3 regions of the Phascolarctobacterium sp. Marseille-Q4147 genome follow, and region 3 is predicted to be linked to each of the others. Evidence: riboswitches for the same ligand, from Rfam matches in the RefSeq annotation. Region 3 holds a riboswitch; each other region holds the start of a gene.
What was found. Region 3 has a riboswitch for cobalamin ahead of cobU (bifunctional adenosylcobinamide kinase/adenosylcobinamide-phosphate guanylyltransferase). Riboswitches for the same ligand answer to the same signal wherever they lie in the genome.

Region 1: linked by a shared signal. The riboswitch ahead of KAH19_RS08520 (TIM barrel protein) and the one ahead of cobU (bifunctional adenosylcobinamide kinase/adenosylcobinamide-phosphate guanylyltransferase) in region 3 are both predicted to bind cobalamin.
Region 2: linked by a shared signal. The riboswitch ahead of nikB (nickel ABC transporter permease) and the one ahead of cobU (bifunctional adenosylcobinamide kinase/adenosylcobinamide-phosphate guanylyltransferase) in region 3 are both predicted to bind cobalamin.

What each region holds. Positions count from the first base shown of each region.
Region 1 is NZ_CP072874.1:1,827,541-1,838,133, reverse strand. Features, by position in the region: gene KAH19_RS08560 (dihydroorotase) at 1-114, opposite strand, end outside; gene KAH19_RS08555 (aspartate carbamoyltransferase catalytic subunit) at 98-1,054, opposite strand; gene KAH19_RS08550 (acyltransferase) at 1,307-2,548, shown strand; gene KAH19_RS08545 (glucose-6-phosphate isomerase) at 2,622-4,055, opposite strand; partial or broken gene KAH19_RS08540 (peptidylprolyl isomerase) at 4,186-4,617, opposite strand; gene KAH19_RS08535 (hypothetical protein) at 4,800-5,585, opposite strand; gene KAH19_RS08530 (SH3 domain-containing protein) at 5,634-6,449, opposite strand; gene iadA (beta-aspartyl-peptidase) at 6,747-7,916, shown strand; gene KAH19_RS08520 (TIM barrel protein) at 8,016-8,972, opposite strand; cobalamin riboswitch at 9,176-9,328, opposite strand; gene KAH19_RS08515 (ABC transporter ATP-binding protein) at 9,528-10,337, opposite strand; gene KAH19_RS08510 (iron ABC transporter permease) at 10,337-10,593, opposite strand, start outside.
Region 2 is NZ_CP072874.1:532,524-543,116, forward strand. Features, by position in the region: gene feoB (ferrous iron transport protein B) at 1-56, opposite strand, end outside; gene KAH19_RS02470 (FeoA family protein) at 71-292, opposite strand; gene KAH19_RS02475 (FeoA family protein) at 310-519, opposite strand; gene KAH19_RS02480 (heavy metal translocating P-type ATPase) at 763-3,135, opposite strand; gene KAH19_RS02485 (ABC transporter ATP-binding protein) at 4,141-5,121, opposite strand; gene KAH19_RS02490 (ABC transporter ATP-binding protein) at 5,111-5,905, opposite strand; gene KAH19_RS02495 (ABC transporter substrate-binding protein) at 5,931-7,496, opposite strand; gene nikC (nickel transporter permease) at 7,573-8,409, opposite strand; gene nikB (nickel ABC transporter permease) at 8,416-9,357, opposite strand; adenosylcobalamin (AdoCbl) riboswitch at 9,443-9,574, opposite strand; gene KAH19_RS02510 (MATE family efflux transporter) at 9,699-10,593, opposite strand, start outside.
Region 3 is NZ_CP072874.1:197,011-207,603, reverse strand. Features, by position in the region: gene KAH19_RS00890 (bifunctional 3,4-dihydroxy-2-butanone-4-phosphate synthase/GTP cyclohydrolase II) at 1-401, shown strand, start outside; gene ribE (6,7-dimethyl-8-ribityllumazine synthase) at 1,007-1,468, shown strand; gene hslO (Hsp33 family molecular chaperone HslO) at 1,645-2,544, shown strand; gene recA (recombinase RecA) at 2,635-3,687, shown strand; gene KAH19_RS00870 (regulatory protein RecX) at 3,662-4,189, shown strand; gene rny (ribonuclease Y) at 4,427-5,971, shown strand; cobalamin riboswitch at 6,053-6,236, shown strand; gene cobU (bifunctional adenosylcobinamide kinase/adenosylcobinamide-phosphate guanylyltransferase) at 6,383-6,961, shown strand; gene cobT (nicotinate-nucleotide--dimethylbenzimidazole phosphoribosyltransferase) at 6,970-7,980, shown strand; gene cobS (adenosylcobinamide-GDP ribazoletransferase) at 7,985-8,719, shown strand; gene KAH19_RS00845 (nicotinate-nucleotide--dimethylbenzimidazole phosphoribosyltransferase) at 8,776-9,576, shown strand; gene KAH19_RS00840 (histidine phosphatase family protein) at 9,576-10,217, shown strand.

The sequences.
Region 1 (10,593 bases), 760 kb from region 3:
GGCAATGTCCTTGCCCAAAGCTTTAATTTTGCCATCCTCAACGAGGATATCCATTACAGCATCTAATTTTTGGCTGGGGTCTACTACCCTGCCGTTTTTAATCAACGTTTTCAATGTGTTTACCTCCTGTCAAAGTCAAGAATAAGAGTGCCATACGTACAGCTACGCCGTTTTGTACCTCAGTACGGATTGCGGCGTTATCGCAGTAACCAACCTCCCAGGAGATTTCCAGGCCACGGTTCATCGGGCCGGGATGCAGCACGGTTACGTCAGGCTTAGCCAGCTTCAGGCGGTTTTCGTTAATACCGAAGATGCGTGCATATTCACGCGGAGACGGGAACAGGCCCTTTTGCTGACGTTCCAGCTGAATACGCAGGATATCGATTACGTCAGCGCCTTCGATTGCTTCTTCAACGCGTTTGTGTACGGTAACGCCCAGAGAAGCGATGTCGTGCGGCAGCAGAGTCATAGGACCTGCAACGTGTACCTCAGCGCCCATTTTGGTCCAGGCAGCAATATTGGTGCGGGCAACACGGCTGTAGAGAATATCGCCGATGATTGCCATTTTCAGGCCCTTCAGGTTTTTGCCCTGCTCACGGATAGTAAACATATCCAGGAAGCCTTGAGAAGGATGTGCGTGTGCGCCATCGCCAGCGTTGATGATTACAGGGTCTGCAACCTTAGCAGCATAAGCTGCTGCGCCTTCAATGGGGTGACGCATAACAATCGCATCACAAGCCATGGATTGTACAGTCAGGATGGTGTCGCGCAGGCATTCACCTTTGACAACACTGGAAGAGGATGTAGTGATGTTTACTACATCGGCACCCAGATATTTGCCTGCCAGCTCGAAGGATGTACGGGTACGTGTACTGGGCTCATAGAACAGATTGATGATAGATTTACCGCGCAGTGAGGGCACCTTTTTGATATCCCTCTTCATAATCTTCTTCATTTCCTCAGCTGTTTTCAAAACCAGCTCGATTTCCTCAACGCTGAGGCTTTCCAGATCCAGTATATCTCTGCCACCCAGAGATACATTTGATTTAGCCATTAGCTTTACCTCCTGTTTTTTATAATAAAATTGCATAATAAAAGGCCTTCTCGTCCCATGATGGTGCAAAAAGGCCTTAGGTTTCATAATAACTTATACCTTGCAGTCTCACAGGACCAATTTAAAGGTGCAAATTGATTGTATATATTTTACACCTTAATGAAGAATACGTCAAATATTTCGAGGTAAAATCTTGGCAGGAATTTTTTACTTATAGTATAATAAAGAAGATTAAAAATTAGCGAGGTACTTATGCGAAACACCATTATAGATAATCTGCGTGGCATCTGCATGCTTGGCGTCATCGGTATTCATATCGGCAGCCTGGCACTTGCCCCCAACAACTTTACTCTTTACTTATTACTGGAGATTTTAAGCCGTTACAGTGTCCCCTCCTTTTTCTTTATCTCCGGCTACGGCCTGACCTGTACGGATAAAGGCCTTTTAAGCGGCAGCCGGCTGAACTATATCGACTTTATAAAGAAGCGTCTGCGGGGAGCAGGCCTGCCCTATCTCAGCTGGTCGCTTTTTTACATGCTTTACTTCTGGCTGATTCTGCCACCGGGCTTCGTCAGCTGGAATCCGCTGCATGTGGCCTATGTATTATTCTTCGGCCTTGGCTGCTACCATTTGTATTTTATGGTCATCCTGCTGTGGTTTTATGCAAGTTATCCGCTCTGGCGCCAACTTCTGCGTATAATTATACATCAAAGCATACCGTTTATGCTAGTGCTTTTATTCATTTTCCAGCTTGCTTTCAATTGGTGGACAACACATCCGGGCCTGAATACAGCGGGTTGGAGCGTCATAGCTAAAAATTTCTTTGATTATCGCCTCAACTATCTTCCCTTGCATTATTTGCTTATTTTTATGAGTGGCGGCTTGGCAGCCTGCTATTGGGAAAAATTCATCGCCCTCCTGCGCAGATACAGCGCCATAGTATGCATGATTTTTGCTGCAAGCGTGGCCTGGGACGTGCAAAGCTGCTACGAAGCAGTTACGGTCAAAGGCTACACGCTGATTGATCTGGCCAACACCTATCACCAGCTCAGCCCGCAGGGACTCTGCTACACTGTAGGCTCGCTGCTCTTCTTCTGCCTGGCACTGGACTGGCTGGAGCGCAGAGCGCAGGCAAAAGCACATACAGAGGCTCCCAATGCACTGCAATCTATCCCTCAAGCAACATCACATACAGAGGCTCCCCTTGGGGGGAGCTGTCACCGCAAGGTGACTGAGAGGGGTTCCCTCACCAACCTTCTCTACAAGGCCATCAGCATCCTCTCCGCCTACTCCATGCTCATCTACTTTGTGCATCCGCTGCTTTTGGACTGGCTCAGCAGCGCCTACAACCATTTCGGCATCATCATGACCGTCAAAAAGGTAGCACTGTCCTACGTGCTGCTGGTGCTCGGCTCGCTGGCCTTCAGCATCCTGCTGACAAAGGCATTTGAAAAATGCAGTACGGCGAAGCTGCTGTTTACCGGCAAGCGGTGAATTTAATACATAGCAAAAAGACGTTGCGTGCTTTCTGAGCACACAACGTCTACTTTTTTTGCCATCTTAAATTTTACAGCTGAGCCTTCATTAATTTCTTATATACCTCTACGCCCGGCTGGTCAAACGCATCCACATCCGCCAGCTCGCCCTCGTAGGCAATCGTCAGCATCAAAAAATACATCAGCTGACCAAGATAATATTCATTCAGCTTCGGCAGCGTAAAGCGCGCATTGTAACGGTTATCACCCGTCAGCGCCGCTTCATTGGCATTCAGCGCCGCTTTAAGAGCCTTCGCCATATCCATGCCCTCGTACTTATCAAAGAACGGTACATCGGCAAAGGGATTATGCAAAATTGCCTCTTCCTCGGGATTGGCAACCTCCAGGAACTGTACCACCTTGTTCAGACGGCCGTCCTGATGCTGCTGCGTCTGCGCATGCATATCCGTTGTACCGACAGCAACAATCGGCGTTCTGCCGTAGTAAACAACCTCACCCTCACGGTTGCAGCGCTTGCCCAACGATTCCGCCAACAGCTGCACATACCATTCGCTCAAGGATTTCAGGCGCATGCTGTACGGCATGAACACTTCAATATCACGTCCGCGCTCATAGGCCATGAATTTCAGCAAAGCGTTGAGCAGCGCAGGATTCTCCGCAAGCTCCGCCTGCTGGCAATAGATATCCATATCACGCGCACCGCGCAAAAACTCTTCGATATCACCGCCCAAGGCAGCCATCGTTACGAGTCCCGGGTCAGTCATAATGCAGAAGCGTCCGCCGATGCCCTCCTTGATGTCAAAGCGCTCCCAGCCAAATTTTTCCGCCAACTGCAAAAGCGGCGCATTTTCCACCGGAGCCTTTAAATCAGTAACTACCGTGCAGTCAAGGTCGATATCTGCGTTTTGAGACAGATTAGCATAGAAATACGTAAAAGCAGAAATTGTTTCCAGCGTAGTACCGGATTTAGAAATTGGCACCAGCATAATCTTTAGCTTCTTGCCTTCTTGCGCACTTACTCCAGCCATACGGCGCATCTTGAACAGCAAGCTGTTGCAGTCCACCGGATCAAGATTATTGCCGGAAAAATAAATGCAGGGCTGGCCTTGGCGCAGTGTTGCACTGGTATTCCAATGATAACCGCCAAAGGCATCAAACAGCACCTTGTTGCCCAAGTAGGAGCCGCCAACGCCCAAAAAGATTACGACATCTTTACTGCGCAGATGCTTGCTGTAGCGCATCAGCTTGATAATCGACTGCTCCGTATTGGGGTTGCCGTCAGCAATATACGGCATACGTGGAAAATAAACATGCTCAGGCGTGCCGTCCTTAGATAAATGCTTCTTGGAAAAACCGGTACGGCGCAGCTCGCACACAGCCTTCTCGGCTACGGCTCCCTGCTGCTGCAGTGCCTGCTCCACTTCCTGCGCTTGCAGTCTGCCCGCTCCAACCATATTGCTGAAGTCAAAAACAATACCACTGGGCATAACAATTTTATATTCCAAAATATACACTCCCAAATATTAGTTGTACCTATAATATGCTATTGTACATATGTTATTATAACATATTCATATAGCAAGTTCCATAGACTATAAGAGCAAGTAATATTTTATTGCAAACAAGACTGAAGCTTTATTTTACCTCTACCAGCTCAATATGGAAGTTCAGTTCCTTACCAGCCATTTCATGGTTAGCATCAAAGGTGATATTGGTATCATCCTTTTCGGTTACCAGTACAGGTACGGGCTGACCAAATTGGTTCTGCAGGTAAACTCTCTGACCAACGGTCAGGTTTTCGGAACCCGGCAGTTGGGCAATCGGCATGGTGAAGATAGCCTTCGGGTCAGCCTCGCCATATGCTTCTGCCGGCAGCAGATGGATGTCAACCTCAGCGCCGACCTCCAGGTCTGCAACAGCTGCATCAAAGCCTTTGATCATCTGGCCTGCGCCGCAAACAAATTCCAACGGCTCGCCACGGTCATAAGAAGAATCAAATTGCTTGCCGTCATTAAAGGTACCTTTATAGTGTACGCGACAGGTTTTTCCTACATTACGTCCGGTTAATTCATTGCTCATTATTAAATCACCTCATAAAAATTTTTGATATATAGCCTGCATAAGCGTATATCAGTCACAATTATGTATATTATATTATAAATTTCGCCTTATTTCACCTCAAAAAAACGGCAGCCGGTTAAATTCCGACTGCCATAATTATTTTCGGCTCTGCGCAGCAGCGCTTCTATTCACCTTCCTGCAGAAAGATACTGCCTCATCAGACCCTTAAAGCCCTGCTTTTTGAAGTCCTTCAACGGCAAATATTCAATTTCAACACTGTTATTAGCGTATTCAGACCTCATTTCATTGAACTCTTCCACAGTCATATCTGTTTCCTGCGCAGCATCTTTTTCGCTTCTACAGCTCATGTTGCGGTAAACGCCAAGGCCGTAATCCTTCGGCCAGGTAAAATAAAGCTCATAGCATCCGAGGTTGCCGTCAGGCTGCAAATGCTCCACAGCAAGCACCTGATGCGAAATGCCGGTGCCGCCTCGTGTCACCAGATTGTCATTTGCCATAAGCTGCAGACTGCTACGGCTCCAGCCCTCCGCAACGTATTTCACTCTGCCGTCCGCAAAGGTGTAAATCGCATAAATCTCCTTACCGTAATGCCCCGCGCCGCGTTTTTGGCTAATCCAACCGATAAGCAGCTCCGGAACACCGTCGCCGCTGATATCCTGCAGCGTATAGCCAAGCTGCTGCAGGGCCGCCTCCCGCTTGGCGAAATCCCGCACCTCCCAGATGCCTGTTCTTCCCTGCTCCGGCAGGTTATCACTCGTACCTTCAGCGATAAATTCATAAACGCTGTCTACAACCTTTGCATATTCCTGCTCATAGGCCGGCGCTGCTTTGGCAGCGGCCTCCGCCTTAGGCAAATCCATCTGCGGTAATACGGCATTTTGCTCTGTGCCATAGCCGGCAAACGCCGCCAGAAGCATTGCCAGGCACATGTTCTTAAACAGCTTCCGCTTCATTACGCCACCTCCTGTCAAAAGATGTTGCAGCCCAAATTGCTTCATCCGTCAGTTCGCTAAATGAACATCACTCTCACAGTAAATAATTTCTGCTATCACATCACGAGAATCCAACTTCACATAAAAGCTCTTATGCAGGCATTTTTGCCCCCTTGCGTTGTATGCATATTTTACCCAACCGATCATATGATGCGTATCCGATATACCAACACCCATAGGATCATCCTCCCAGCCATTCATTTTCAGGTAACCGTCCAGGTCAATCTGCCTGTCTGTGTCAAGCTGCTGACCGACAGCATAGCCTGCCATGCTGCCATGAAGTTTATTAACCTTCACTTCATTCACTTTGTTTCTCGCTGAATCTATATAGAACAGACGCGGTCCGACCTGCATCTTTTTATCGGCATAGGAGATAGTGTCATCAGTATTCTTTTCCACACGCCCCAGGTAATAGGCGTTCGAAGCAAAAATTTTCGGATCCATAATCCAATCGGCTTCCAGGGCAGCATTAAAGCGTCCTGCTGCGCTGGCAGCTTTCGGGGTTGTATCAAGATATTTGCTTGCCATAAAACCAACATGGCCCTTTTCAGTAGTACCAAGAAGCCATTTGTATTCACTGTTTACTACATCTACAACCATGCTTACATAAAATTTATCTCCCCTTTGCAGCATGGTGATAACATCACAATCGGTATTAGGCTGTGTTCTGACATTAACATCCGTTGCGTTGCAATATACCTCCAGCGGCCAGCCGGGATAAGACCTGAGCTCGTTGGCCAAATAATCTGTGTTAACTTCGGCAAAGGCAGTGTTGGCAAATATTGCCAGTCCAAGCGCTGCGCTTAAGAATAATTTCTTTTGCATATCCATCCCTCCACTTCCTGCCGTCTGCGTTACGGGCAGTTGTTTTCCTGATTATATTTTAGCGTGAAAATAAGCAAAGCGCCCCACCCGAATGCGTGAATTCGGGTAGGGCGAGGGGGAATTTTGGGGAGAAAGGGTATGTTTTTATGCCTCATCAAGCTCCTGCAAGCGTTTCAGCCATTTACTACCTCTATTATACCATTAAACCCCGAAAACTTTCTTGCCTCATATACCATTTTCAACAATTCAGTGTATAATTAAAGCATAAATAATTTTTCAGAAACGGAGAATCCTCACATGAAATGCTTACTCATTAAAAACGCGGACGTATACGCTCCGCAGCCCCTCGGAATTGTCGACCTCCTGATCATCAACGACAAAATCGCCAAAATAGGCCAACAGCTTGCAGCACCGCAAGGCTTAGACTGCCAAATTCTTGACGCCCAAAAGCGCAAGGTAGTCCCCGGTTATGTTGACCAGCACGTGCATATTATCGGCGGCGGCGGTGAATCCGGTCCCTATAGCCGTACTCCGGAAATCAACCTCAGCGAGCTGACAAAGGTTGGCATTACTACCGTAGTAGGCGTTTTAGGTACAGACGGCACCTCCAGACACAACGAAAGCCTGCTGGCGAAGGCCAGAGGCCTGACGCACGAAGGCATCACCGCGTACATGCTCACCGGCTCTTACGAAATCCCCCTGCATAACATGACCGGTGATGTGCGCCGCGACATCATCCTGATTAACGAATGCCTTGGCATCGGCGAGGTTGCCTTATCCGATCACAGAAGCTCGCAGCCTACTCGCGAGGAGCTGGAAAAGGTGCTTACGCAGGCTCGCCTGGGCGGTATGCTTTCCGGCAAGGCCGGTGTTGTGCAGTTCCACATGGGCGTTGGCAAGCGTGGCATGGATGTCCTGCTGGCGATTGTACGCGAAACGGAAATCCCCGCCCGCCATTTTATCCCCACCCACGTCAACCGTGCCTTCCATCTTTTTGAACAGGCCAAGGAATTTGCCCGCTTAGGCGGTTATGTAGATATCACCTCCGGCATCAGGGAGCAGGACGGCTTCCCCGCCTGCGTCAAGCCCAGTGACGCCATCAAAATTCTTTATGAAGAAGGCGTGCCGATGGACAAAGTAACCATGAGCTCGGATGCCAACGGCTGCATGAGCGTAACACTTCCCGACGGCAGCCAAAAGCAGCTTGCCGTTTCGCCGGATTCCTTCCAGGAGGAAGTTAAGGATGCTCTGCTTGCAGGCGTTCCCACGGAGGTTGTGGCAAAGGTTGTCAGCAGCAATCCGGCGCAGGCCAACGGTCTGTATCCGCAAAAGGGCTGCCTGCAGGCCGACAGTGACGCCGATCTGATTATTTACAGCGACAGCTATGACGTAGATACAGTAATCGCCAAAGGCCAAATCATGGTAGCAGCGGGCGAAGCGCTTGTCAAAGGCACCTTTGAAAAATAAACATTGTAACGAAAAATCCCCTGCACAAGCCTCTGCTTATGTAGGGGATTAATTTTTTATGATATTTTTCGTTATAGCTTGACGCACTCAGGCCGCCGCTTATCTGGCAACAGAAAGCTGCTGCTGCATCAGCGGAATCATTTCCTCGATAGTTTCATATGCCAACTCATGATTTACATATTCCGGCTGAACGCACTGCAAAATCTGTTTGGCTGCCGTGGTAGTAAAAGGCTTATGCCGATCAATCGCCGCAATATGACGCCAAATAAGCTCCGAATCACAATTAGCCGGCACCTTGCGTTCAAAGCTGCGCAAATACTTGCCGGAAAGCGAGCAGGAAAGATGCACGCCCTTAATCAGCTCAGCATACGGACCGAGCTTGTCCACCGTGCGGCAGACAAAATCCGCTGCTTCCGCCTCCGTGCGCAGACGCGGATTTGTATTCATCAGGTGACCGGTATCAAGCATAATGCCGACGTTTTTGCGCTCAATGCGCTCAAAGAAAAACTTCACCTTGCGCGCATCCGTCAGGCGCAGACCGGGCCACCACAAATTTTCGAACAGCACCGTAACGTTGGCAGGAATCTCATCCGCCACAGCATTAAAAACATCTGCCGAAGCAGCCAATACCTCGCGGTCATCGTAACGGAAATCAAAGGTAAAGATTGTTTTGGTATCGGCCTCCGCCACATGCCACACCAGATATTCCGGCTTCTGCGAAATGGCAGCGCAGATATTACGGCGGATAACAGCCAGCCATTCATCACAGCTCATGGCTGTCTTAAAATATGTCTGGCGTTCGTGGATACTGCGGAACTGCTGCTGCAGGCGTTTAGCCTTTCGCAGCCAAAAATCCATCCAATACGGCCAATAATTCAAATGTGCGCCAATAGTCAGCTCCTTGTAATCAGGGAATGCTTCCGGATCTCTGTAAACAAACTGTTCAATACCGTCAACCCCCAGCTGCTGCACTAAACCGGCCAAGGTCATCCCCTTACGCTTCAATTCATCTTCATACCAATCAATAGGACAATAGTTAATAAGATACTTAGTCATTTTTCACCCTTCTTTGCTACATACTGCACGCTCTTAGCGTTTGCTCTAACTGTGCTACCGGCAAATAGCTTGGAATTCTTTTTTCATAAAAAAACTGCGGCGGTAACGCTGCAGTCTTAATTTAGCTCACGCAAGCAGCACTACTGGAATACTAAAGATGGTTTTACCATCCTTCCTTTCACCTGTACATCGCAAGCTTGCGGAAAAAACTTTTGGGCATAGGCACTCTGACTAAGCTCATCGTCGGACAGCATCTTGTGAGGATATGCGCTGCCAGGCTCACATTACAGTTGCGGTACAGTACCAGATTCGCACTGGTTTTCCTTCTGCTCAAAGCATATTAAGTTTTTATTGTCTTGCTTTCTTTATCTGTTGAAAGCTGCGTAATAGTAACATCTACTATTTATAGCATAATTAGTATATCATCAATCAGCTTTTTTGGCAATAGAGTTATGAAATTTTTTCCACATCTGTACTGCAGAAATAAAAAACTCCCGCAAGTGCGTATACTTTCGGGAGTTTATATTTAAAATATGCCATGACGCAGACAATGGTTTAGCGACAGACTGTAATAGGAACGAGGGCCGGAAGCCCATTACTGCACGCAAACTCATCCGCCTGCACGCGGAACACGTCCGCCAGAAGTTTAGACGTAACAATTTCTTTAGGCTCACCGCTGACTACCAGGCGTCCCGCCTTGATAACGGCAACATAATCAGCGTACTGAATGGCATGGTTCAAATCATGGATAACCATGACAACCGTCAGTCCCAGCTCCTTGTTGAGCTTATCAAGCAGCTGCATAACCTCCAGCTGGTGACAGATATCAAGATAGGTCGTAGGCTCGTCAAGCAGCAGTACCTGCGGTCTTTGTGCCAGCGCCATCGCAATCCAGGCGCGCTGACGCTCGCCGCCGCTCAGCGTGTGCAGAAGGCGGTGGCTCATCGACGTCATATTGGTCTGCTCCAAGGCCCAGGCAACATGCTGTGCATCGTCCTTATCACCGCGCCCTAAAAAGCTGCGATGCGGAAAGCGTCCCATTTCAACCAAATCCTGCACCGTCAAATCAGTAGGCGCAACCGGTGACTGCGTCAAAATCGCCAGACAGCGGGCAAACTCGCGATGCGACAGGCTATGGATATCCTTCCCCAGGAAGCTGATGCTGCCCTTGGCACACGGCAAGATGCGGGCAATCGCCTTCAGTGTCGTACTTTTACCGCAGCCGTTGGGGCCGATGATAGCAGTAATCTTGCCCTCGGGAATTGCCAGCGACAAATCATGGATGATTGTTTTTTTGTTAATTGCTATATCAATATGCGTTGCCTCTAAAACAGCTTTAAAGGGCGCTACATTATTTTGTGTCATCAGATTTCCCTCCTTAACAGGAATAAGAAGAAGGGCGCGCCCAAAAAGGCCATAATAATACCAACAGGCAGTTCAATCGGTGCAAAAATTACACGCGCAAAGGTATCACTGAGCGTAACAATGGCAATGCCCAAAAGTGCGGAGGCAGGCAGCAGAAAGCGGTAGTCGCTGCCTATCAGCAGTCGCGCCGCATGCGGCACAACAAGGCCGACAAAGCCCAGCAGTCCGACAACGCTGACAGCACTGGCTGCGAGCA
Region 2 (10,593 bases), 340 kb from region 3:
ATTGTTGTTTTGCCGCAGTTAGGGTTACCAATCAGGGCAATCTTGATCTGTTTCATCTTTTCCCTCCAAATTATTCTACAACGATGTGTTCAGCCTCGCCGTTACGCAAAGTCAGCTCATATCCACGTACAGTTACCTCCACCGGGTCACCCAACGGTGCAACCTTACGTACGAATACGCTCACACCTTTAGTCACGCCCATATCCATAATACGTCTTTTTACCGCACCCTCGCCAACGAGCTTAGCAACGGTAACTGTTTCACCAACAGGAACTTCTTTTAATGTTTTCATAACATCCTCCACTTGCTTCAGATAAATATTTTGGCTGCCATCTGCTTGCTCAGGGCAATGCGGGCATCCTTCACATTGACGATAAGATTGCCGTCAATTTCAGAAATAACAGTTACAGCTGAGCCTTCTACAAAGCCCAGGTTAGCCAGAAAGCGTTTGATTTCATCCTTGCCGCGAACAGCGCTGATTTTGTTAGTCTCGCCGCGACGGGCCATTAATAAAGGCATCATAATTCCCTCCAAAGAATTTGTTAGCAGATACTAACTTGACACGATTTTTTTAGTAGTTAGGTATTCCTAACTACTATTGAAAGTTTACGTCAGCTATAAATTTTTGTCAAGCATTTTTTGTAAAATCCTACGCTAATTTACAAAATTAGTTAGCTTATGCTGTTATGTTTACAAAAAATATCGGCTGACCTTATAGTCAGCCGACGTAAACCAAATCAACATATTAGCTATAGCTTTTTATTATATCTTTTTGTAGAGAATACGGATAGAATTCAGCACGCACAGCAAAGATACACCGGTATCCGCAAAGACTGCCGCCCACATAGAAGCATAGCCCATGAGACCTGCAATCATTATGATAACCTTAACAGTCAGAGCGAAAATTACGTTCTGCCAGGCAATCGCACCGGTTGCACGCGCAATCGCAATCGCCTGCGGAATGGCCTTCACTTCGGAATTCATGAAGACAACATCGGCAGCCTCAATCGCTGCATCTGCACCGCTGCCCATAGCAGCGCCGGCATCCGCACCAGCCAGTACAGGCGCATCGTTAATGCCGTCACCAACGAACATAACAGGGCCGTACTTGTTGCGCAGCATGTTCAGCTCGCTGAGCTTATCCTGCGGCAGCAGCTGAGCGCGTACCTCATCAATACCTGCTGCCTTGGCCACAGCCTGCGCTTCCTTCTGCGCATCGCCGGTGAGCATAGCGGTTACCAGGCCTTGTGCCTTCAAAGAAGCAATTGCTTCCTTGGCATCTTCCTTCAGAGTATCGTTAATCAGCAGCTGGCCCATGTATAAGCCATTGTCGGCAACAAGCACCTCACTGCCGCTTTCGGTAGGAGTATAGCCGCCGTATTCAACATTAAAGCGCTGCAGCAGCTTGGTGTTGCCACACAGAACCTTACGTGCGCCAAAGTACGCAACCAGGCCTTCACCGGCAATTTCTTCAAATTTATCGGGGCGTACCAGCTCCAGCTTTTTAGCCTTGGCAGCCTCTACGATGCTTACGGCAATCGGGTGGGTAGAAACAAGCTCTGCACTTGCGCACAGGCGCAGCAGCTCGTCAGCTTTCATGCCTTCGGCAGCATTAACCTTCTGCAGTACGAAGTTACCCTTGGTAACGGTACCGGTTTTATCCATAACTACGGCAGCAATGTTTTTCAAAGCCTCCATAGCAACGCCGCCCTTAAAGAGAATGCCGTACTTGGAGCCGGCGCCGATGCCGGAGAAGAAGGCCAGCGGCACGCTCAGTACCAGTGCGCAGGGACAGCTGATAACGAGGAAGGTCAGCGCAGTGTAAATCCATTTATTCCAGTCGCCGGTAATCAGGGACGGGATCACAGCAGTCAGTACTGCGGCAGCAACAACAAACGGAGTATAGACACGTGCGAAGCGGGTAATGAAGCGGTCGATGGTCGGCTTGCTGGCAGCAGCGTTCTCCACGCTGTCCAGAATGCGGGTTACCATGGATTCTTCCAAAACCTTTTCTACACGGATTTTCAGCATACCGGAGGTGTTTACACAACCGGAAACAACCTCATCGCCATATTTGCGTTTTACAGGCACAGGCTCGCCGGTTACCGGAGAGGTATCTACCAGACTTTCGCCGTCGATAACAACGCCATCCAGAGGAATACGGTCGCCTACGCGCACCAGCAGAATGTCGCCTACGTGTGCGTCAGCGGCAGGAATAACCTTCATATCTTCGCCTACCAGCAGGTTGACAACCTCCGGACGCAGGTCAACAGCATCCATAATCTGGCCACGGCTCTTTTCTACCGCACGTTGCTCAAAATATTCGCCCACGCGATAGAAGAACATAACACCAACAGCCTCTTCCCAAGCCTGAATAGCAAACGCACCCAGTGTTGCAACGGTCATGAGGAAGTTTTCGTCAAACACATTACCTTTAGCAATATTCTTCAAGGCAGTCAGCACAATGCGTCCGCCAAGCAGAATATAGGCAAAAATAAGGAAGTACATATGGTACGCTTCCGGTACCAGTCCCAGCCATTCGGTGATGATGAATACTGCACCGCCCAGTACAATTTCGATAATTGTCTGCTTTTCACTCAGCTCGGAGAAGATACCGCCGGATTTTTTGCGTTCCTCCAGCTCGGGAGCCAGAGAAGGCTTGCTTTCAGCCTCCAGCAGCACAACGCCCTCTTCTACCTTATCGGTTACAGCCTGCATTTTCTCCAGCAGACCGTTGTAATTTTTAGCACTTACGCGCAGCTTTTTCGTAGTAAAGGTCAGGGTAGCTTCATCAATCTCAGGCATAGCGTTCAGCGCACGTTCAATCTTGGCACCGCAGTTAGCGCAGTCCAGATTCTGCACCAGATATACTCTGCTCTTGCCGCCTAATTGCGGACGGCGGTCACGCGGTACTACCACTACGTCGGATTCAATGGAGGTACAGATTTTCTGAATTTCCGGCAGCAAAGCTTCGTGGTCAGCAGCGCTGAGACGCAGCTGCTTGGTAGCAAAGCTTACGTTGGCATAGGTTACGCCCGGCAGCTCTTTGATTTTATATTCCATCTTGGCAGCGCAGTTAGCACAGCCAAGGTTTTGCAGAATATATACACGTTTTACCTTGTCGGCATCCGGCATACGGCAGGTGCAATTAGCCAGGCTTTCGCCGCATACATCGCAGTATTCCTCATGCGGATGGCAGATTTCGCATTCGCAATTATCAGGATGACCGGGCACGTGATGTCCGTATACATGAGAATGTTCATGGCCGTGGTCGTGACCGCAACTGCACTCGTCGCCATGTGCATGAGAATGTTCGTGTTCATGGCCGTGGTCGTGTCCGCAACCGCATTCGTCGCCATGTGCGTGAGCGTGTGCATGTTCGTGCTCATGGTCATGTCCGCAACCGCATTCGTCACCATGTGCGTGGGAATGTTCATGCTCGTGTTCATGTCCGTGGTCGTGTCCGCAACCGCATTCGTCACCGTGTGCATGAGCGTGCTCATGGCCGTGATCATGTCCGCAGCCACATTCGTCGCCGTGTGCGTGAGCGTGTTCTTCATGCTCATGTCCGTGATTATGCTCATGTTCATTACCACAGCAGCAATCATCTCCATGCTCATGGGAATGTTCTTCATGGTCATGTTCATGATCGTGTCCGCAACCGCAGGCATCACCATGAGTATGCTTGGGCACATGTCCCATAGTTTTGTGATCATGGTCCTTGCCGCAGTGACCGCAGGTGCAGCCTTCCGGATGCTTGCTGTAATCTTCTACGCTGTTAATATGACCGTCGATGTGTCTGAAAGCTCTTACATCACCGGCACCGTTACGGATATCCTCTAAATCTTGCTTCATTATATCTACCACCTTTCTTTTCAGGTTGTCTCACTACTCATATGAGTATTCATTCATATATTATGTAAAAAATAATAGGAAAGGTGACAGCACCTTTCAGTAAATTCTTTGATACTTATATTATAACATAAATAACGTATGAGTCAATACTCACTCGTAAAATTAGTGATAAAAATTCCTAAGAAAAAAATGGGTACAGCATTCGCTGTACCCACTATAAAAATTGATGGAGAAAATTACTTTAAAGAGAAGCTCTATACTTGTGCATATCGCTTCAGGACTGCATTAGTCAAACAAGTGACAAGCAACCCAATGGCCGTGCTCAACCTCTTTCAGCTCAGGCTTAACCTGCACGCAATGCTCGGTGCAGTGCTCGCAGCGGCTGGCAAAGGGGCATCCAGGCGGCAGGTCCAGCGGACTCGGGATTTCGCCTTCCAACGGCTCAATCTTTTCGCCCGGTTTGAAATCTACCTTAAATACAGCACCCATAAGTGCCTTGGTGTACGGATGCTTGCAGCTTTCTGCAATACGTCCGTGCTCCAGCCATTCTACAACGTTACCCAAGTACATTACCGCAACCTGATGGCACATCAAATCTACCAGACCAAGGTCATGGGCAATGAACAGATAGGTAATATTTTTTTCTTTTTGAATGCGGCACAGCAGCTCGCAGATTTTTTCCTGTACGGAAACGTCCAATGCACTGGTTGCTTCGTCGCAGACAATAATCTTCGGTTCCAGTGCCAAAGCGCGGGCAATGCCCAGACGCTGACGCTGACCGCCGGACATGCTGTGCGGATAGCGATCCTTAAATTCAGCAGGCAGTTCAACCATTTCCAGTAGCTCTGCTGCTTTGGCGTCTACCTCGCTGTTTTTAATCAGGCCGAAGTTTTTCAAAGGCTCGGTGAGAATATCCTTAACGAGCATCTTCGGGTTGAAAGCAGCAGTAGGATCCTGGAACACCATCTGGATGTTCTTTCTGTCCTGACGCAGCTGCTCACCGTTAGATTTCATCAGATCATGACCTTCGAAAATAGCTTCACCGCTGGTAGCAGGGTGAATACGCAGCAGAGTACGCACCAGGGTACTCTTGCCACAGCCGGATTCACCGATGATGCCCAGGGTACGGCCTTCATAGGCACGCAGGTTGATATCGTTGCAGGCAGTCAGGAACTTGCCGCCATCAACTGCGAATTTTTTGGTAAGATGGTTAATTTCCAGTACCAGTTTATTACGCTCATAGGCCGGTTTTTCATTATTGCTCATAATATGTCTTACCTCCTATGACCGGAACTGCCTTCAGCAGCTGTTTTGTATATTCATCCTGCGGATTAGCAATAACGTCCTCACGCTTGCCATATTCCACAACATGACCGCCCTTCATAACCATCAGCTTGTTGGATACATAGGAAGCAACGCCCAGGTTATGTGTAACCATGATAACGGCAACGCCATATTCGTTACGGATATCAACAATCTGGCGGATAATCTGAGCCTGAGTAGTTACGTCCAACGCACTGGTAGGTTCGTCGGCCAGAAGGATTTTCGGGCTGAAAATCATAGCCATAGCAATACCTACACGCTGACGCATACCACCGGACAGCTCAAACGGATAGCTGTTCATGATATTTTCCGGGTTCGGCAGGCGCACGTTAGTCAGCATATCGCAGCACATCTTATAAGCCTGGTCCTTGGACTTGTCCGGCTGGTGAGCCTGAACATAGTCAATGAACTGCTGGCCGATGCGGCGGATAGGATTAATCATGTTGCCACTGTCCTGGAAAATCATGGACATCTCACTGCCATACATTTTGCGCCATTCATCGGGAGTATTTTGCAATACATCCTTGCCGTCAAAGATGATGCTGCCGCGGCTAACGCGGCCAGCACCGGGCAGGCAACCCATAATAGCGCGGATAACGGTAGTTTTGCCACTGCCGGACTCGCCAACGATGGACATAATCTCGCCTTTATCCAATTCTAAGCTGGCACCGGTTACGGTGAGCTTGTCACCGTAGCTGATGTCTAAATCTTTTACTTCAAGTAGCATTAAGCGTTACCTTCTTTGTAAATTATTAGTTAGCAGATTTGATATCTTTGGTCAGCCAGTAGTAATCGCAAGGCAGGATTTCTGCGTTAGCAATAGACTTGTTGGAAACCATGTTGGTTTGCGGATGACCAAATACCAGGGAAGCTGCATCGTCGAGGATAACCTTTTGCATTTCGATAACCAGCTCACGACGTTTAGCCGGGTCAAATTCTACGCCCAGTTTATCGGACAGAGCATCAAATTTCGGATTGCTGTAGCCAGAACCGTTCTGTTCTTGACCGGTCTTGAGGTACATGTTCATGAATACTTCAGGATCGCCGGCCTGCAGAGTCAGTACGTTGGAAATCAGCAGGTCATAATCACCTTTACGGCCGATACCATCCAGTACGTTGTAGTCAACGTTCTTCAGGTTAACTTTAATGCCGACTTTCTTAGCATCAGCCTGGGTAGCTTCTGCATACAGAGGCAGCTCAGCACGGCCGCTGTAGAATACGAAGTTCAGTTCCAGGTTTTTGCCGTCTTTATCAACAAAGCCGTCGCCGTTGGTATCTTTCCAGCCAGCTTCAGCAAGCAGCTTTTTAGCGCTTTCAACATTGTATTGGTTTTTATCGTATTTGTACAGTTCATCATAACCGTAGTCAACAGAAGGAGGCAGATACGGACCACCGGGAACGAAGGTGTCTTTCAGCAGAACCTTGTTGTAGGTTACACGATCCAGAGAACGCAGCAGAGCTTCACGGACTTTGATATCACCCAACGGTTTATCCGGACGTACATTCAGACGAGCAAGTACGTCACGCAGGGAAGCGATATTGGAGATGTTGTATTTATTTTTGTCTTTGAACAGCTGCAGGTCGCCTGCTGCAATGTTAATAGCGAAGTCGATTTCACCTTTTTGCAGAGCCATAGCACGGGTGTTAGGATCGTCGATGGTCAGGATATCAACCTCTTTGAACGGAACTGCGCCATCCCAGTATTTTTCGTTTCTAACCATTTCAGCTTTAGCTTTGCTGTAGGATTTTACTGTATAAGGACCGGTGCAGATAGCGCCTTGTTTTGCGGTATCACGGTCTTTAATGGTTTGAGTATCAACGATAATGAACAGAGGGTCACCAAGCATACCGGGCAGAGTCGGTACCGGTTTTTTGGTTTTGATGATTACGTTCTGGCCTTCACCCTTGATGGATTCATATTCGAACATGGATTTTGCACGAGCTGCTTTTTCAAAGGTACGTTGGATAGAAGCTGCTGCCAGCTCACCAGTCAGTTTGGTGCCGTTGGAGAAGCAAGCCTTATCGTTGATGTGGAAGGTCCAGGTCAGCTTATCATCAGAAACGGTCCATTTATCAGCCAGCCAAGGAACAGCATTCATTTTTTTATCGAATTTAACCAGGCATTCGCCCAGGCCGTAACGCATTACAATCCAGCCAAAGTAGTTATCGGTGGTTTCCAGGGAGTCAGCGAAGTTGGTAACACCAAATTTTACAACTTCCTTGTGCTCAGCTTTTTTGTCGCCGCCACAGCCTGCTGCTGCAAATGCCAGTAAACCGATCATAGCCGCTGCTGCGGTAGCTTTAAACATTTTTTTCATTAGTCATCTCTCCATTTCATATACTCATTTAACCCGGCAGACTTCTGCCGGATATCAAAAACTAAGGCAAAAATAATTAATCCTGTACGTCATTACGCGGGTCAAGCACATCACGCAGATTATCGCCCCAAAGGTTGAAAATCATAACGGTAACAAAGATTGCCAAACCGGGGAAGAACATCAGCCACGGTGCAGTCTGCAGCTGCTGACGACCTTCATTCAGCATCAGGCCCCATTCAGGAGCAGGCGGTTGGCTGCCGAAGCCCAGGAAGGACAGACCTGCAAGCTCCATCATCAGAGCACCGATATCTGCTGCTGCGGTAATAACCATCATCGGCAAAATATTGGGCAGGATATGTACCCACAGAATATGAGGCGAGGTACCGCCGTTAACGATTGCTGCTTCTACATAGTCACGACGTTTAATCTGCAGTACAAGGCTGCGGGATAAACGCGCATATTTTGTCCAGCTTACAATCGTCAGCGCGATTACGGCGTTGACAAGGCTGCCACCCATAATACCGGCAACAGCGATAGCCAGAATCATACCAGGGAAGGAAATCATCATATCAGAAATACGCATGATAACCATATCAACCTTACCGCCGAAATAACCGGAAATAACACCCATAGAAGTACCAACGATAAATACGCTGGCTACCAGGAACAATACACCGCTCAGGGAAGCACGCGCACCATAAAGCACACGGCTTAAGCAGTCACGGCCCAGCTTATCTGTGCCGAACAGATGACTTCCGCCCGGTGCCATGAAAGCATCCTGCATTGTTGCATGAGTCGGATCATACGGTGCAAGAACAGGTGCCGCAAAAGCAATAGCAATCAGCACCAATACCAGAACTGAGGTTACGGCAAAAGCACGGTTGGTTTTTAAACCATTAATAATTGTTTCCATCTGCTCTTACCTTACCTTTCTCAGACGCGGATCAAGATAGTTATAAGAGATATCAACAATGAGATTGATAACCATATACATCAACGCAATCCACACAACAACACCTTGTACCAGCTGGAAATCACGGTAGGTAATTGCTTCAATTGCCAGACGGCCAAGGCCGGGCCATTGGAAAACAATCTCGATAACCGCAGCACCACCCAGAAGGTTACCTAAAGACAGACCTAAAAGCGTAATCAGCGGCAGCAGAGCGTTCGGAAGAACCTCTTTCCACAGAATATGGCTTTCACTCATACCACGCGCGCGTGCACCGACAACATAGTCCTGATGCAGCTCTTCCAGAATAGCAGCACGCACCTGACGTGTGTACTTGGAAGACATTGCAAAGGCCAACGTTGCCGCAGGCAGGATAATCGTGTCAACACCAATCGTACCGCCGACAATAGGCAACAGGTCAAGTTGCAGACCAAAAATCCACAGCAGCATCAAGCCAACCCAGAAGCCCGGCATTGATACGCCAAGGAAAGTAAAGCTGCGTACTATATAGTCAAACCAGCCACCGCGCTTAACTGCAGAATAAATGCCGGCAGGAATAGATACCACCAACATCATTGCAAGGGAAGCCAGAGACAATAGGATAGTACCGGGCAAACGCTCGAACAGCTCCTCAACAACAGGCTTTTTAGCCATAAAGGAGAAACCGAGGTTGCCATGCAGCGCACGACCCAACCAATCCAGATACTGGAAGAAGAAGGGCTTGTCCAGACCTAATTCTGCACGCAGTGCATCAATTTCGGCCTGACTTACAATAATATCCTCGTTACCTGCAATCATCTGGCGAGCTACATCGCCAGGGGCCAGCATTACCAAAGCAAAGGTAATAAAGCTGATACCAAGCAGAACAAGGATGATCTGCCCCAGTCGGGACAGAAGCTGCTTTTTCGTCAAAGCACATCATCTCCATCAAAAAAATTACCCTTCCTGCAAAATGAGCGCAGAAAGGATACATACTTACAATGTGCACAATTGTAATTATATATATATTTCCGTCGCTAGCAGGAATATATCAACTGAGGAAATCAACCTGACTTAGCCTTGCGGCATCACAGTGGCTTGACCGCTACGGATTTGCACCGTATTCCGATTATTACCTGCATAGGCAGGCACCTCAGAAGAGTATAGATTTGTAAAAGGTCTTTATATCGGCAAAAAGAAATAAGCTAACACTTATAAATTTATAATAACACTAATTCTCATTATTTGCAACAAATTTGTTACAAAGGTGTTGCTTATGCAAACTCTCTTCTCAAAGAAGACAAATAGAATAAAAGTATTATTGACTGCGACAACATGAAGCCCAGCAAGGCCAGCCACAGTCCGCTGTTGCCCCAAAGCGGCACCAGCTGCCACTGCAAAAGGTAGAATACCAAGAGTGCCATCAGCATCATGTTGCGTACCGGTGCGGTTTTGGTAGCTCCGCAGAAAACTCCGTAAAGCACCATGCCGATACCGGCGCAAACAGGATAGAATAAAACAAACACATTGTAGGTCATAGCCATCGCTACAACCTCTTCGATATTGGTAAACAGGCGGATAAAGAACTCATTGCTCAAGTGATAGCCGAGCATCAGGATAGCAGCCAGCACTACCAGCCATTTGAAGGTCATTTTTATGGTAGCTGCAAACAGCTTGCCGTTCTTTGCACCTACCGCACGGCCGCTGAAAATCGCCGCGCCGTTCGCCATACCGTCAATCAGGTAGCTCATAATATCCTTAAGCTGCAGCAGCACAGCGTTGGCTGCCAGCACCACAGTACCGAAGGAAGCTCCGACTGCCGCAATAATGTTGTTTACGGTCAACAGGCAGGCAGTACGAATCATCAGGTTGACATTCACCTGCAGCATGCCGATAAACTCACGCCAATCCAGCAGCTCGCTCCAAGGCAGCTCCTTGTAATCAAAATCACCGTAATAGTACATCAGTACTATGCTCAAAATACCGCCGTAAAGCTGACTTAGCAAAGTAGCAAAAGCCACGCCCGTAATATCCATATGCAGCCAAAAAACAAACCAGATACTCAGCGCCATGTTCAGCACGTTCATGGAAACCTGCATAAACACACTCGCCCGCACCCGCGTCTGCCCCATGAGCCAACCAAGGGCCACATAATTACCAAAAACCAGC
Region 3 (10,593 bases):
CAACCGCATTGAAGATGATTGAAAAGGAAGGCTGCGGCGCTGTTGTTTACATGCGTCAGGAGGGCCGTGGCATTGGCCTGGCCAACAAAATCCGTGCTTATGCACTGCAGGACCAGGGCCTTGATACCGTAGAGGCTAACGTTCGCCTGGGCTTTGCTCCCGACCTGCGTGATTACGGCATGGGCGCACAAATTCTGGCAGACCTCGGACTTACCAGCATCCGCCTGATTACCAACAATCCCGCAAAACGCATCGGCCTCTCCGGCTACGGCATCACCATCACCGACCGCGTGCCCATCATCATGGAGCCTAACAAATACAACGAACACTATCTCGATGTCAAAGAAGAGAAAATGGGCCACAAGCTGCACGAAGGCTGTGGCTGCCACTGCGGAAAGTAAAAAAGTTGTGTGTAGGTGTCGCAATTAACATATCCTTACGCTCAAGAAAAATTTTCACGTGCCCGTAGGGCACAACGCAAATTTCGTGTGGAACCGGTACGAAGTGCCGCAAAACTCGCGCGAAGCAATGTAGATTCTTCTGAAGAAGTAATGCATAGCGCTCAAACAGTTGCGACACTTCTCCGGTTCCGGACACTCATTTGCTAAAATTTTTATTCGCTTCACGATATGTCAATTGCTTACTTACAGCTTTCTTAGAACACCATTATTAGCTATTACAAACAGCACACCACCCTAGGCGCTGCGCAGACCGGAACGGACGACGGGCTCGCAAGAACATCGATGTTCTGCGAACTACGCCAGCAACGGACAGGCACAGGAATTTTTCGCTGGAGTGTTGACGTAACCAATCGGAAGCACGTCATACAAAAATCAGCGACGTGAAAAATTCTGCGAATCCAGTCGCCGGAATCCGGCGAAGCAGCACTGCAGGGCGTTTTTTGGATACTTTTTGCCGCCCCGGGCAAAAAGTATCAATAATGCAAGCTATACTTACGAGTGAAAAATAACGTAAAACATATAACGAATTTTTAGGAGGAATAACCATGAAAACCTTAGAAGGAAAACTCACCGCCAAAAACATGAAAATCGCCATCGTCGTAGCCCGCTTCAACGAATTCATCACCAGCAAACTCCTCAGCGGCTGCATCGACTGCCTGATCCGCCACGAAGCAGCTGACGAAGACCTCACCGTAGCCTGGGTACCGGGCGCCTTCGAAATCCCCATGGCAGCAAAAAAACTCGCAGAAAGCGGCAAATACGACGCAGTAATCTGCTTAGGCGCTGTAATCCGCGGCGCAACCCCGCACTTTGACTACGTATGCGCCGAAGCCTCCAAAGGCATCGCTCAGGTAAGCATGCAAACCGGTGTGCCCGTAGCCTTCGGCGTACTCACCACCGAAAACATCCAGCAGGCTGTAGAACGTGCAGGCACCAAGGCCGGCAACAAGGGCGTAGACTGCGCAATGACCGCAATGGAAATGGTAAATCTCTTCAAAGAAATGTAACATTTTCACCGCTTGCCTTTTTGACTATTATGATTTATAATTGACATTGTGGAAGAGCTGATAACAGGCTGTTCCCCATGCATGAAATTTGCAAGCCCGCTAGCAGTAGTTTAGTGGGCTTGTTTTATTAAGCAAGTAAAATTTTTGCCGTAAGGCAGGATTGTGAGGCAGATATTATGGAAGATGTTTTGACAAAGGCTACGGCCGACGGTGTACGTATTTATGCATTATGCACCACTAATCTGGTACAGGAGGCAGCTAAAAAGCACGGTTGCTCCCATCTGGCAAGCGCTGCTCTGGGACGTGCGATGAACGGCGCGCTGCTGCTGGCCGCAACCATGAAGGATAATGAGCGCATCAGCCTGCGTCTGAAGGGCGACGGTCCTCTGGGCGAGGTAGTAGCAGATGCCGAAGGCAGCACAGTGCGCGGTTATGTAGAAAACCCCGATGCATTTTTGCCCCTGAAAAACGGCAAGCTGGATGTCGGCGGCGGCATCGGCGCGGGCAATATTATCGTAACACGTTATCTGCAGAATGCAGAGCCCTTCACCGGCTACTGCGAGCTGCAGGACGGCGAAATCGCCAGCGACCTGACCAAATACCTCTATGTATCCGAACAGACACCGACAAGCGTTGCTCTGGGCGTACTGGTTGACAAGGACGGCAACGTAACCGCATCCGGCGGCTTCTTCATTCAGGCTATGCCCGGCTGCACCGATGAGGTTCTGGAAAAGCTGGAAAACAACGTTAACCTGACTCCGTATGTAACCCAGCTGCTGGAAATCGGTTATACTCCGCAAAAGATGATTGAAATTCTCGGCCGCGGTCTGGATGTTGACATTAAAGAAACCATTCCTCTGAGCTTCAAATGCCGCTGCAGCCGTGAGCGCATTCTGGCGGCTCTGGGCAGCCTTGATGTAAAATCTCTGGAGGAGCTGGCGCAGGATAAAACTACGGAAGCACACTGCGAATTCTGCAACAGCACCTATGAATATACTCAGGATGAAATCAAGCACCTGTTGGAAGAAAAGGAAAAGCAGGCACAGCTGGAGGCTGCTAAACAAAACGTCAAATAACAAAACTTTTCTTGACAAAAGAAACTTTTGTTTGTATAATAAAAGCAGTGAATCGATTAAATTTAAATTTATATATTAGGAGGCAGGCAGATGGACGCAGATAAAAAGAAAGCCTTAGACATGGCGATGCACCAGATTGAAAAGGATTTTGGTAAGGGCAGCATTATGATGCTGGGCGAAGCAAGTGCCAAAATGAATATAGAGGTTATCCCTACAGGCGCTTTATCCCTGGATATTGCTCTTGGTGTCGGCGGTATTCCGCGCGGACGCGTTATTGAGATTTACGGTCCCGAGTCTTCCGGTAAAACTACCGTTGCTTTGCATATGATTGCCGAAGCTCAGAAGATGGGCGGCTATGCGGCATTTATCGATGCGGAGCATGCACTGGATCCGGAATATGCCCGTCATCTGGGTGTAGATATTGACGATCTGCTGATTTCTCAGCCGGATAACGGCGAACAGGCTTTGGAAATTGCTGACGCACTGGTACGCAGCGGCGCTATCGATATTATCGTTATCGACTCCGTTGCAGCATTGGTTCCGCGTGCGGAAATCGAAGGCGAAATGGGTGATTCCCACGTAGGCCTGCAGGCACGTCTGATGAGCCAGGCTCTGCGTAAGCTGACAGGTCTGATTTCCAAATCCAAATGTGCTACTATTTTCATCAACCAGATTCGTGAAAAGGTCGGCGTTATGTTCGGTAATCCGGAAACCACTACCGGTGGACGCGCACTGAAATTCTACTCTACCGTTCGTATGGATGTACGTCGTATCGACACTCTGAAGAACGGCAATGATGTTATCGGCAGCCGTACCCGCGTGAAGGTTGTCAAGAACAAGGTAGCACCTCCGTTCAGACAGGCTGAGTTCGATATTATGTATGGCAAGGGCATTTCTCATGAGGGTTGCCTTGTTGATTTGGGCGCAGACCTTGATATTATCAACAAGAGCGGTGCCTGGTATTCCTACGGTGATATCCGTTTAGGTCAGGGCAAGGAAAAGGTTAAAGACTTTTTGCGTGAGAATCCGGAAATTGCCCAAGAAATCGAAGCTAAAATCCGCGCAGTGACGATTGCCAAGAGCGATAATAAGGAAGCAGCTGAGGAGCCGTTGCAGGATGTGGAGTCGATCTTTAAGGAATAAGAAAAAGGAAGAAGGCTTTACCGGCGCGCAGCAGGTTTATGACTGCGCGCTGGATTTATTGTCTTACCGTGATTACAGTCATAAGGATATGGTGGAGCGCTTGCAGCGCAAGGGCGCAACTAAGGCACAGGCGCTGGAGGCGGTGGCCAAGCTGGAGGATTACGGTCTGCTGAACGAGGAGCGTTACGCCCAAAGGGTGTACGAAGCATGGCTTGCAAAACGCTATTACGGCAGACAGCATCTGCAGCTGGAGCTGATCAAGCGCGGCATACGCGCGGACGTGGCAGCGGAAATTATGGAACGCTTTACGCCTGACATTGAAGAAGTGCAGGCGGAGAATGCGGCGCAGCTTTTCGTGCAGCGCAATCAGCGTAAGCTAACAGCAGAAACAGATAACAAAAAAATATATGCGGCTGCGGGACGCTTTATGGCGGCTCGCGGCTTTTCAGCAAGATATGTGCACATTATATTGGGTAAATTGCATTTTTCAGACAATATGTAGCGGTTAAACTTGACAATTTTGTTAAATATAATCTATAATGTAGTTATCCAATCGTGTTAATATCAACGATTTTCACGAGGCGACGCGTAAAGCGGTTGCCTTATTTTTTGCCCTATTTCAGAATAGATAATACATATTTTATTATAGATTCAACGGAATAAGGACATCTATAGCAGACGCAAACAGGCGCCTGCTGTTACTATGCAAAAAAATCTTGGAAAAATCTACATTTAGGAGGTGAGGACGATTTTAGAAATTATCGGTACAGCTGTTGTAGTTGGTCTGGCCGGCGGTGCAGTAGGTTATCTGGTTCGCAAAAATGTTGCCGAAGGTAAAATTGCTACTGCAGAAGAGCAGGCTATCCGTATTGTACAGGATGCGGAGCAGACCGGCGAAGCAAAACGCAAAGAAATCATGATGGAGGCTAAAGAAGAAATCCATCGTCTGCGTTCCGAAATGGAGCGTGAAAATAAAGACAGACGTAACGACCTGCAGCGTCAGGAGCGTCGTCTGCTGCAAAAAGAAGAAAATCTGGACCGTAAAATCGAATCCTTCGAACGCAAAGAAGAAAAGCTAGCTTCTAAGGAACAGCGTCTGAACGCTGCTCAGGAGAAGGCTGATGCTATGTTGGAAAAACGTCAGGTTGAACTGGAGCGTATTTCCGGACTGACCAGTGACGAAGCAAAGCAAGAGCTGCTGCAATCCCTCGAGGAGGAGGTTAAGCATGAATCTGCTATGATGGTTAAGGATCTGGAGCAACAGGCTAAGGATGAGGCTGACCGCAAGGCAAGAGAAATTATCTCTCTGGCAATTCAGCGTTGTGCAGCAGACCATGTAGCGGAAACCACCGTTTCCGTAGTAGGCCTGCCTAACGATGAAATGAAGGGCCGCATTATCGGTCGTGAAGGCCGTAACATCCGCACTCTGGAAACCCTTACCGGCATCGATCTGATTATCGATGATACTCCGGAGGCTGTTATTATTTCCGGTTTCGATCCGGTACGCCGTGAGGTTGCCCGTATCGCCCTGGAAAAATTGATTAATGACGGCCGTATTCATCCGTCCCGCATTGAGGAAATGGTTGAAAAGGCACAAAAAGAGGTTGAGCAGAAGATTAAGGAAGCCGGCGAACAGGCTACCTTTGCTGTCGGTGTGCATGGCCTGCATCCCGAACTGATTAAGCTGCTGGGCCGCCTGAAATATCGTACCAGCTACGGTCAGAATGTCCTGAACCATTCTGTTGAGGTTGCTAACCTGGCAGGTGTAATGGCTTCTGAGCTCGGTGTTGACGTTGTTCTGGCTAAACGTGCCGGCCTGCTGCATGATATCGGCAAGGCTATTGACCATGAAATGGAAGGCTCTCACGTTGAAATCGGCGGCGAAATTGCCAAGAAGTTCCGTGAGTCCGACCTGATTGTCAATGCTATTCTGGCGCATCATGGTGACTGCGAGCCTAAGAGTGTTGAAGCTGTTCTGGTATCTGCCGCTGACGCAGTATCTGCTGCCCGTCCGGGTGCAAGACGCGAAACTCTGGAAAGCTACCTGAAGCGCTTAACTCGATTGGAAGAAATTTCTGAGTCCTTTGAGGGCGTTGAAAAATGCTATGCCGTACAGGCTGGCCGCGAAATCCGCATTATGGTTAAGCCGGATGTTATCGATGATGCTTCCGCTGTGCTTCTGGCACGCGATATCTCCAAGAAGATTGAAGCTGAAATGGAATATCCCGGTCAAATCAAGGTTGTTATCATCCGTGAAACCCGTGCTGTTGATTACGCAAAATAACGAGATTCCTGAAAGAGCTGCTTAGGCAGCTCTTTTTTTGCGCCTTAGCAGGATTATAGGAATTGCTGTCGAATATATATACTTGGAATTTTTTTGACAGGTGCGCTGGTTGAGACCGGTGCTGAAAAGGGAATGCCGGTGAGAATCCGGAGCAGTCCCGCTACTGTAAGCGGAGCCCAGGCAATTATGTCACTGACGCAAGTTGGGAAGGCGCTGAGGGCGATGAAGCTAAGCCAGGAGACCTGCCTGTTACGAAGCTTGGAGCCTACGGGAGATAGGCTGGCTTTGGTATGCGTAAATATAGAATTTTTGGCTGCAGCTGCATTTTGTGAATCTCCCGCAAGGGAGCTTTTTTCATATATGCTTAAAATGAAAAGCATGCAGCTTACAAAAACGAAGGGAGGTTGAAATATGCCTGGAAAAATTATTATGGTTACCGGCGGAGCCCGCAGCGGCAAAAGCGAATTTGCAGAACGCTATGTATTGCATTATTCTCCCAAATGCGATTACGTTGCTACAGCAGAAATCTTGGATGAGGAAATGGCGGAGCGCGTGCGTCTGCACCGTCAGCGTCGTGATGCGCGTTGGATTAATCACGAAGCGCCTTATCATGCCGAGCGCACGCTTGAAGCGCTGTCAGCGGAAACAGGAGCGGTTCTGTTTGACTGCCTGACTGTTTATATGTGTAACCTGCTTTACGGCAAGGATGCGCCGGAGGGTGAATTCCTGGAGCGTTGTCAGGTAGTATTTGACGAAATTGACAAGGTGCTGGCAGCAGCACGAAATTGCGGTAAAATCGTTGTCTTTGTTACGAACGAGGTGGGCAGCGGCATTGTGCCGGATAATCAGATGGCGCGTGAATACCGTGACCTTGCCGGTTGGGTTAACCAACGCGTGGCAGATGCGGCTGATCATGTGTATTATTGTGTGGCAGGTCAGGCCGTAGACGTAAAAAAATTGGCTTTTAAATTTGAGGATGAAGGAGAATAACGACTGATATGGAGAAAATCATAATACCTGCTCTGGATGAAGAACGTATGCAAGAAGTGCGGGCAGGCTACGCTAAGATAGACAAGCCGGCAGCCAACTTGGGCAAGCTGGAGGATATGGTTGTAGGCCTTGCAGGCATGATTGGCAAGGATTTACCGGATAAATTAAAGACGGCGATGGTTCTGATGTGCGGTGACCACGGTATTGCGAAATACGGCGTCAGCGCTTATCCGCAGGAGGTTACGCGCCAGATGATTAACGGTTATATGCGCGGCACCGCCGGTGCTACCGTGCTGGCTCGTCATGCGCACGCCGATGTTTTCGTCTGCGATGTAGGCACTGCCTTTGATTTGAGCGATTTGCCCAAGGTTTATCAGAAAAAGGTAGCCTGGGGAACCAATGACTTCACCCAGGGACCGGCGATGACGCGCGAGCAGGCCGAAAAGGCTATTGCCGTTGGCATCGAGATGGCTGATATGTGCATCGACCAAGGCTATAATATGCTTTATACAGGCGAAATGGGCATCGGCAATACAACCTCTACCTCTGCTATTGCCAGCGCCTTTTTAGGCTTGGACCCGCAGCTGACTGTCGGCCGTGGCAGCGGTATTAATGACGAACGCATGAAGATTAAACGTCAGGTTGTTATCGACGGCCTGGCAAAAAATATGCCGCAGCAGGGCGATGCAATGGATATTCTCTGCAAGGTCGGCGGCTATGATCATGCAGGTCTGGCCGGTGTAATTATCGGCGCAGCCCGTCGCCGCGTACCGACAATGGTTGACGGTGTTAATGCTACGGCTGCAGCACTGCTGGCCTACGGCCTCTATCCGCAGTGCCGCGATTATATGCTCTGCTCGCATCTGAGCAGCGATATTTCTCATAAGAAAATGCTGGAGCTGCTGCAGCTTTCGCCGATTGTGGATGCCGGTATGCGCCTGGGCGAGGGCACCGGTGCTTCTCTGGCTATTGTTGTGCTGCAGGCAGCGATGGACGTGTATAATCATTTAAGCAGGTGATGTGATGCGTGATTTTGTAACTTGTCTGGAATTTTTGACCAGAATCCGCTTTTCCAACCGCACGGACTGGCATGATGACGATTTCAGCCGCAGCGTGCCGTACTTCCCTTTGGTCGGTCTGGTAATGGGCGTTTTTATGGGTGCGGTAAATTACGGACTGTATTATCTGCACACCCCTGATTTAATGCGTGCGGTGATGCTGGTGCTGGCGGAGCTGATTATTATCGGCGCGCTGATGTATGACGGCTTTATGGATACCTCCGACGGTGTTTTCAGCGCCCGTGACCGTGAGCGTATGCTGGAAATCATGAAGGACAGCCACGTAGGTTCCAACGCCGTTATCGCGCTGGTCTGCCTCGTGCTGCTGAAGGTGGCTGCCTATACTACGCTGCCACCGGTAAAATTATCTTTTGCTCTGGTGGCTGTTTTTGTAGCAACGCGCACCTTTATGGTTACCTACATCGTCAACTACAAGTATGCACGCAAAACCGGTATCGGTCATATGTTTAAGGCTTATGCCAAGCCGATGTACACCTATATTGCCTTTGCACTTTGCCTGGCGCTTGTCGCAGCCTGCGGTTTGCCGTATCTGTATACGGCAATAGCGGCCTTCGTTATCTGCCAGGGCATTGCGCATTTCCTCAGCGGTCAGTTGGGCGGTCTTACCGGTGATACCTACGGCTTTTTGACGGAATGCGGCGTGGTGGTTTACCTGATGCTCGCAACCTATATAATCTGATATATTTCCCCGGCAATATTTTGCCGAATTCTAAAGAGACAGAAAGGAAAAATGCTATGCATATAGAAGAAATAATCCAAAAGATTGTGCCTGCGGACAAAGGCTGCATGAAGCTGGCGCAGACACGCTTTGATAATCTGATAAAGCCGGTCGGCAGTCTGGCCAAGCTGGAAGAAATGACCTCGCGCTATTGCGGTATCAAGGGCATTTATGAAAAAGAGGATTTAGATTATCCTAAACGCGATTTACTGGTATGGTGCGGTATCGAAGAGGCTGCTCAGGCCGAAAAAATTATGCACGCCAAATGGCCGGTGAACGTGCTGGCTGCAGAAACCGGTGCGAAGGCTGTGGCTCTGCTCGTAACCTCGGAGGAGGAGGCTGACGCTCTGGAGGAGGGCGCTGCCCTGGTGCAGGAGCTGGTACACGAGAAGGGACTGGAGCTGTTGGGCTTCGGCTGCCTTTCCAATCCTGATAATGAGATGGTACGCACCGCTATGGCCGGCGCTCTGCTGCAGGCTGCAGCAATGAAGGTGCCGGTAATGCTGGACGGCGTTGCTGTCTGCAAGGCTGCCAAAAAGGCAGCGGATATGGCACCTGCCGTGCTCGATTACTGCTTTGCCGGTCATGTTTCCGCAGAGCCGGGTGCAGAAGAATGCCTGCAGGAGCTGGGACTTACGGCGCCGCTGCGCCTGAATATTCCCGACGGCGCCGGTGAGGGTGCTGCTGTCTGCTTTACGCTGTTCAATGCCGGCATCAAGGCCTACAAGGAAATGGAAACCTTTGAGGAAGCAGGCGTGCATGCGGAGATGAAGGAATTTTCCTTGGCAGAGCAATCTAAAAAAGGAGCGAAGGCTTAATGGGTAAAATTTATTTAATTCGTCACGGTGAAACGGACAGCAACAAGGGACACCGCTTTCAGGGACGCATCAACATGCCGTTGAATGCCAAAGGTCTGGAGCAGTCCGAGAAGCTGGCTGCCTATATGCAGCATCTGCCGGTTGACAAGATTTACTGCAGCTCCATGCTGCGTGCCTGCATGACGGCAGCACCGCTGGCTATGAGCAAAAATATGTCCTACCAGCCGTTGGATTTGCTGCAGGAGGTAAGCTTCGGTGCCTGGGAGGGCCTGGAATATGCGGAAATCAGCCGCCGCTGGCCTAAGGAGATGGATGATTTCCTGACGCGTCCGGGCGAATGGATTCCGCCGCAGGGCGAAAGCTTTCATGATGCAGCGCGTCGCTGTCAGGCGGCTTTTGATTATATCTTCGAGCGTGAAGGTCACGAGAAGAATATCGCGATTGTATCGCATGGTGGTATTATCCGCGTGCAGCTGTGCCTGCTTCTAGGCATACCGCTGAACAATCTGTGGAAGCTGAGTGTGCATAATGTTTCTGTCAGCACGCTGAATGACTGGCAGGGCAATATTATTGCCGAAACCATCAATGATGCTCACTTTGCCAGAGAGCAGGGAAGCTCTGTAAACTGGCTGCATAAATAAAAATTAAAGATTGAAAACCGCGCAGACGTAAAAAGCTGTCGCGGTTTTTCTTTAAAGCGGCGAAAAAAGACGGTCATAGTTTTTGCTGTAAACTTATCGGTGCCGCACCATTATTTTACAAGCAAGCTTTTACCGTGAGCACTGTTAATAAGCGGATTTGAGCATATATTGAGAAATGAAAAGTTTCTTATTAAAGAATTTACGCATTTTTGATAAACTAAGATTGACTTTTACAGGCGCTTACTATATACTGTAAGTGGTGTATCTCAGTGGTCCGTTTAAGTTCCTAACTTCTTCTATCATAGATGACATGGGGAAGCCAAGGTAAACATCTTAATGCGTTCTTTGGGGTATGTTCTATCTATGATTAGGAGTG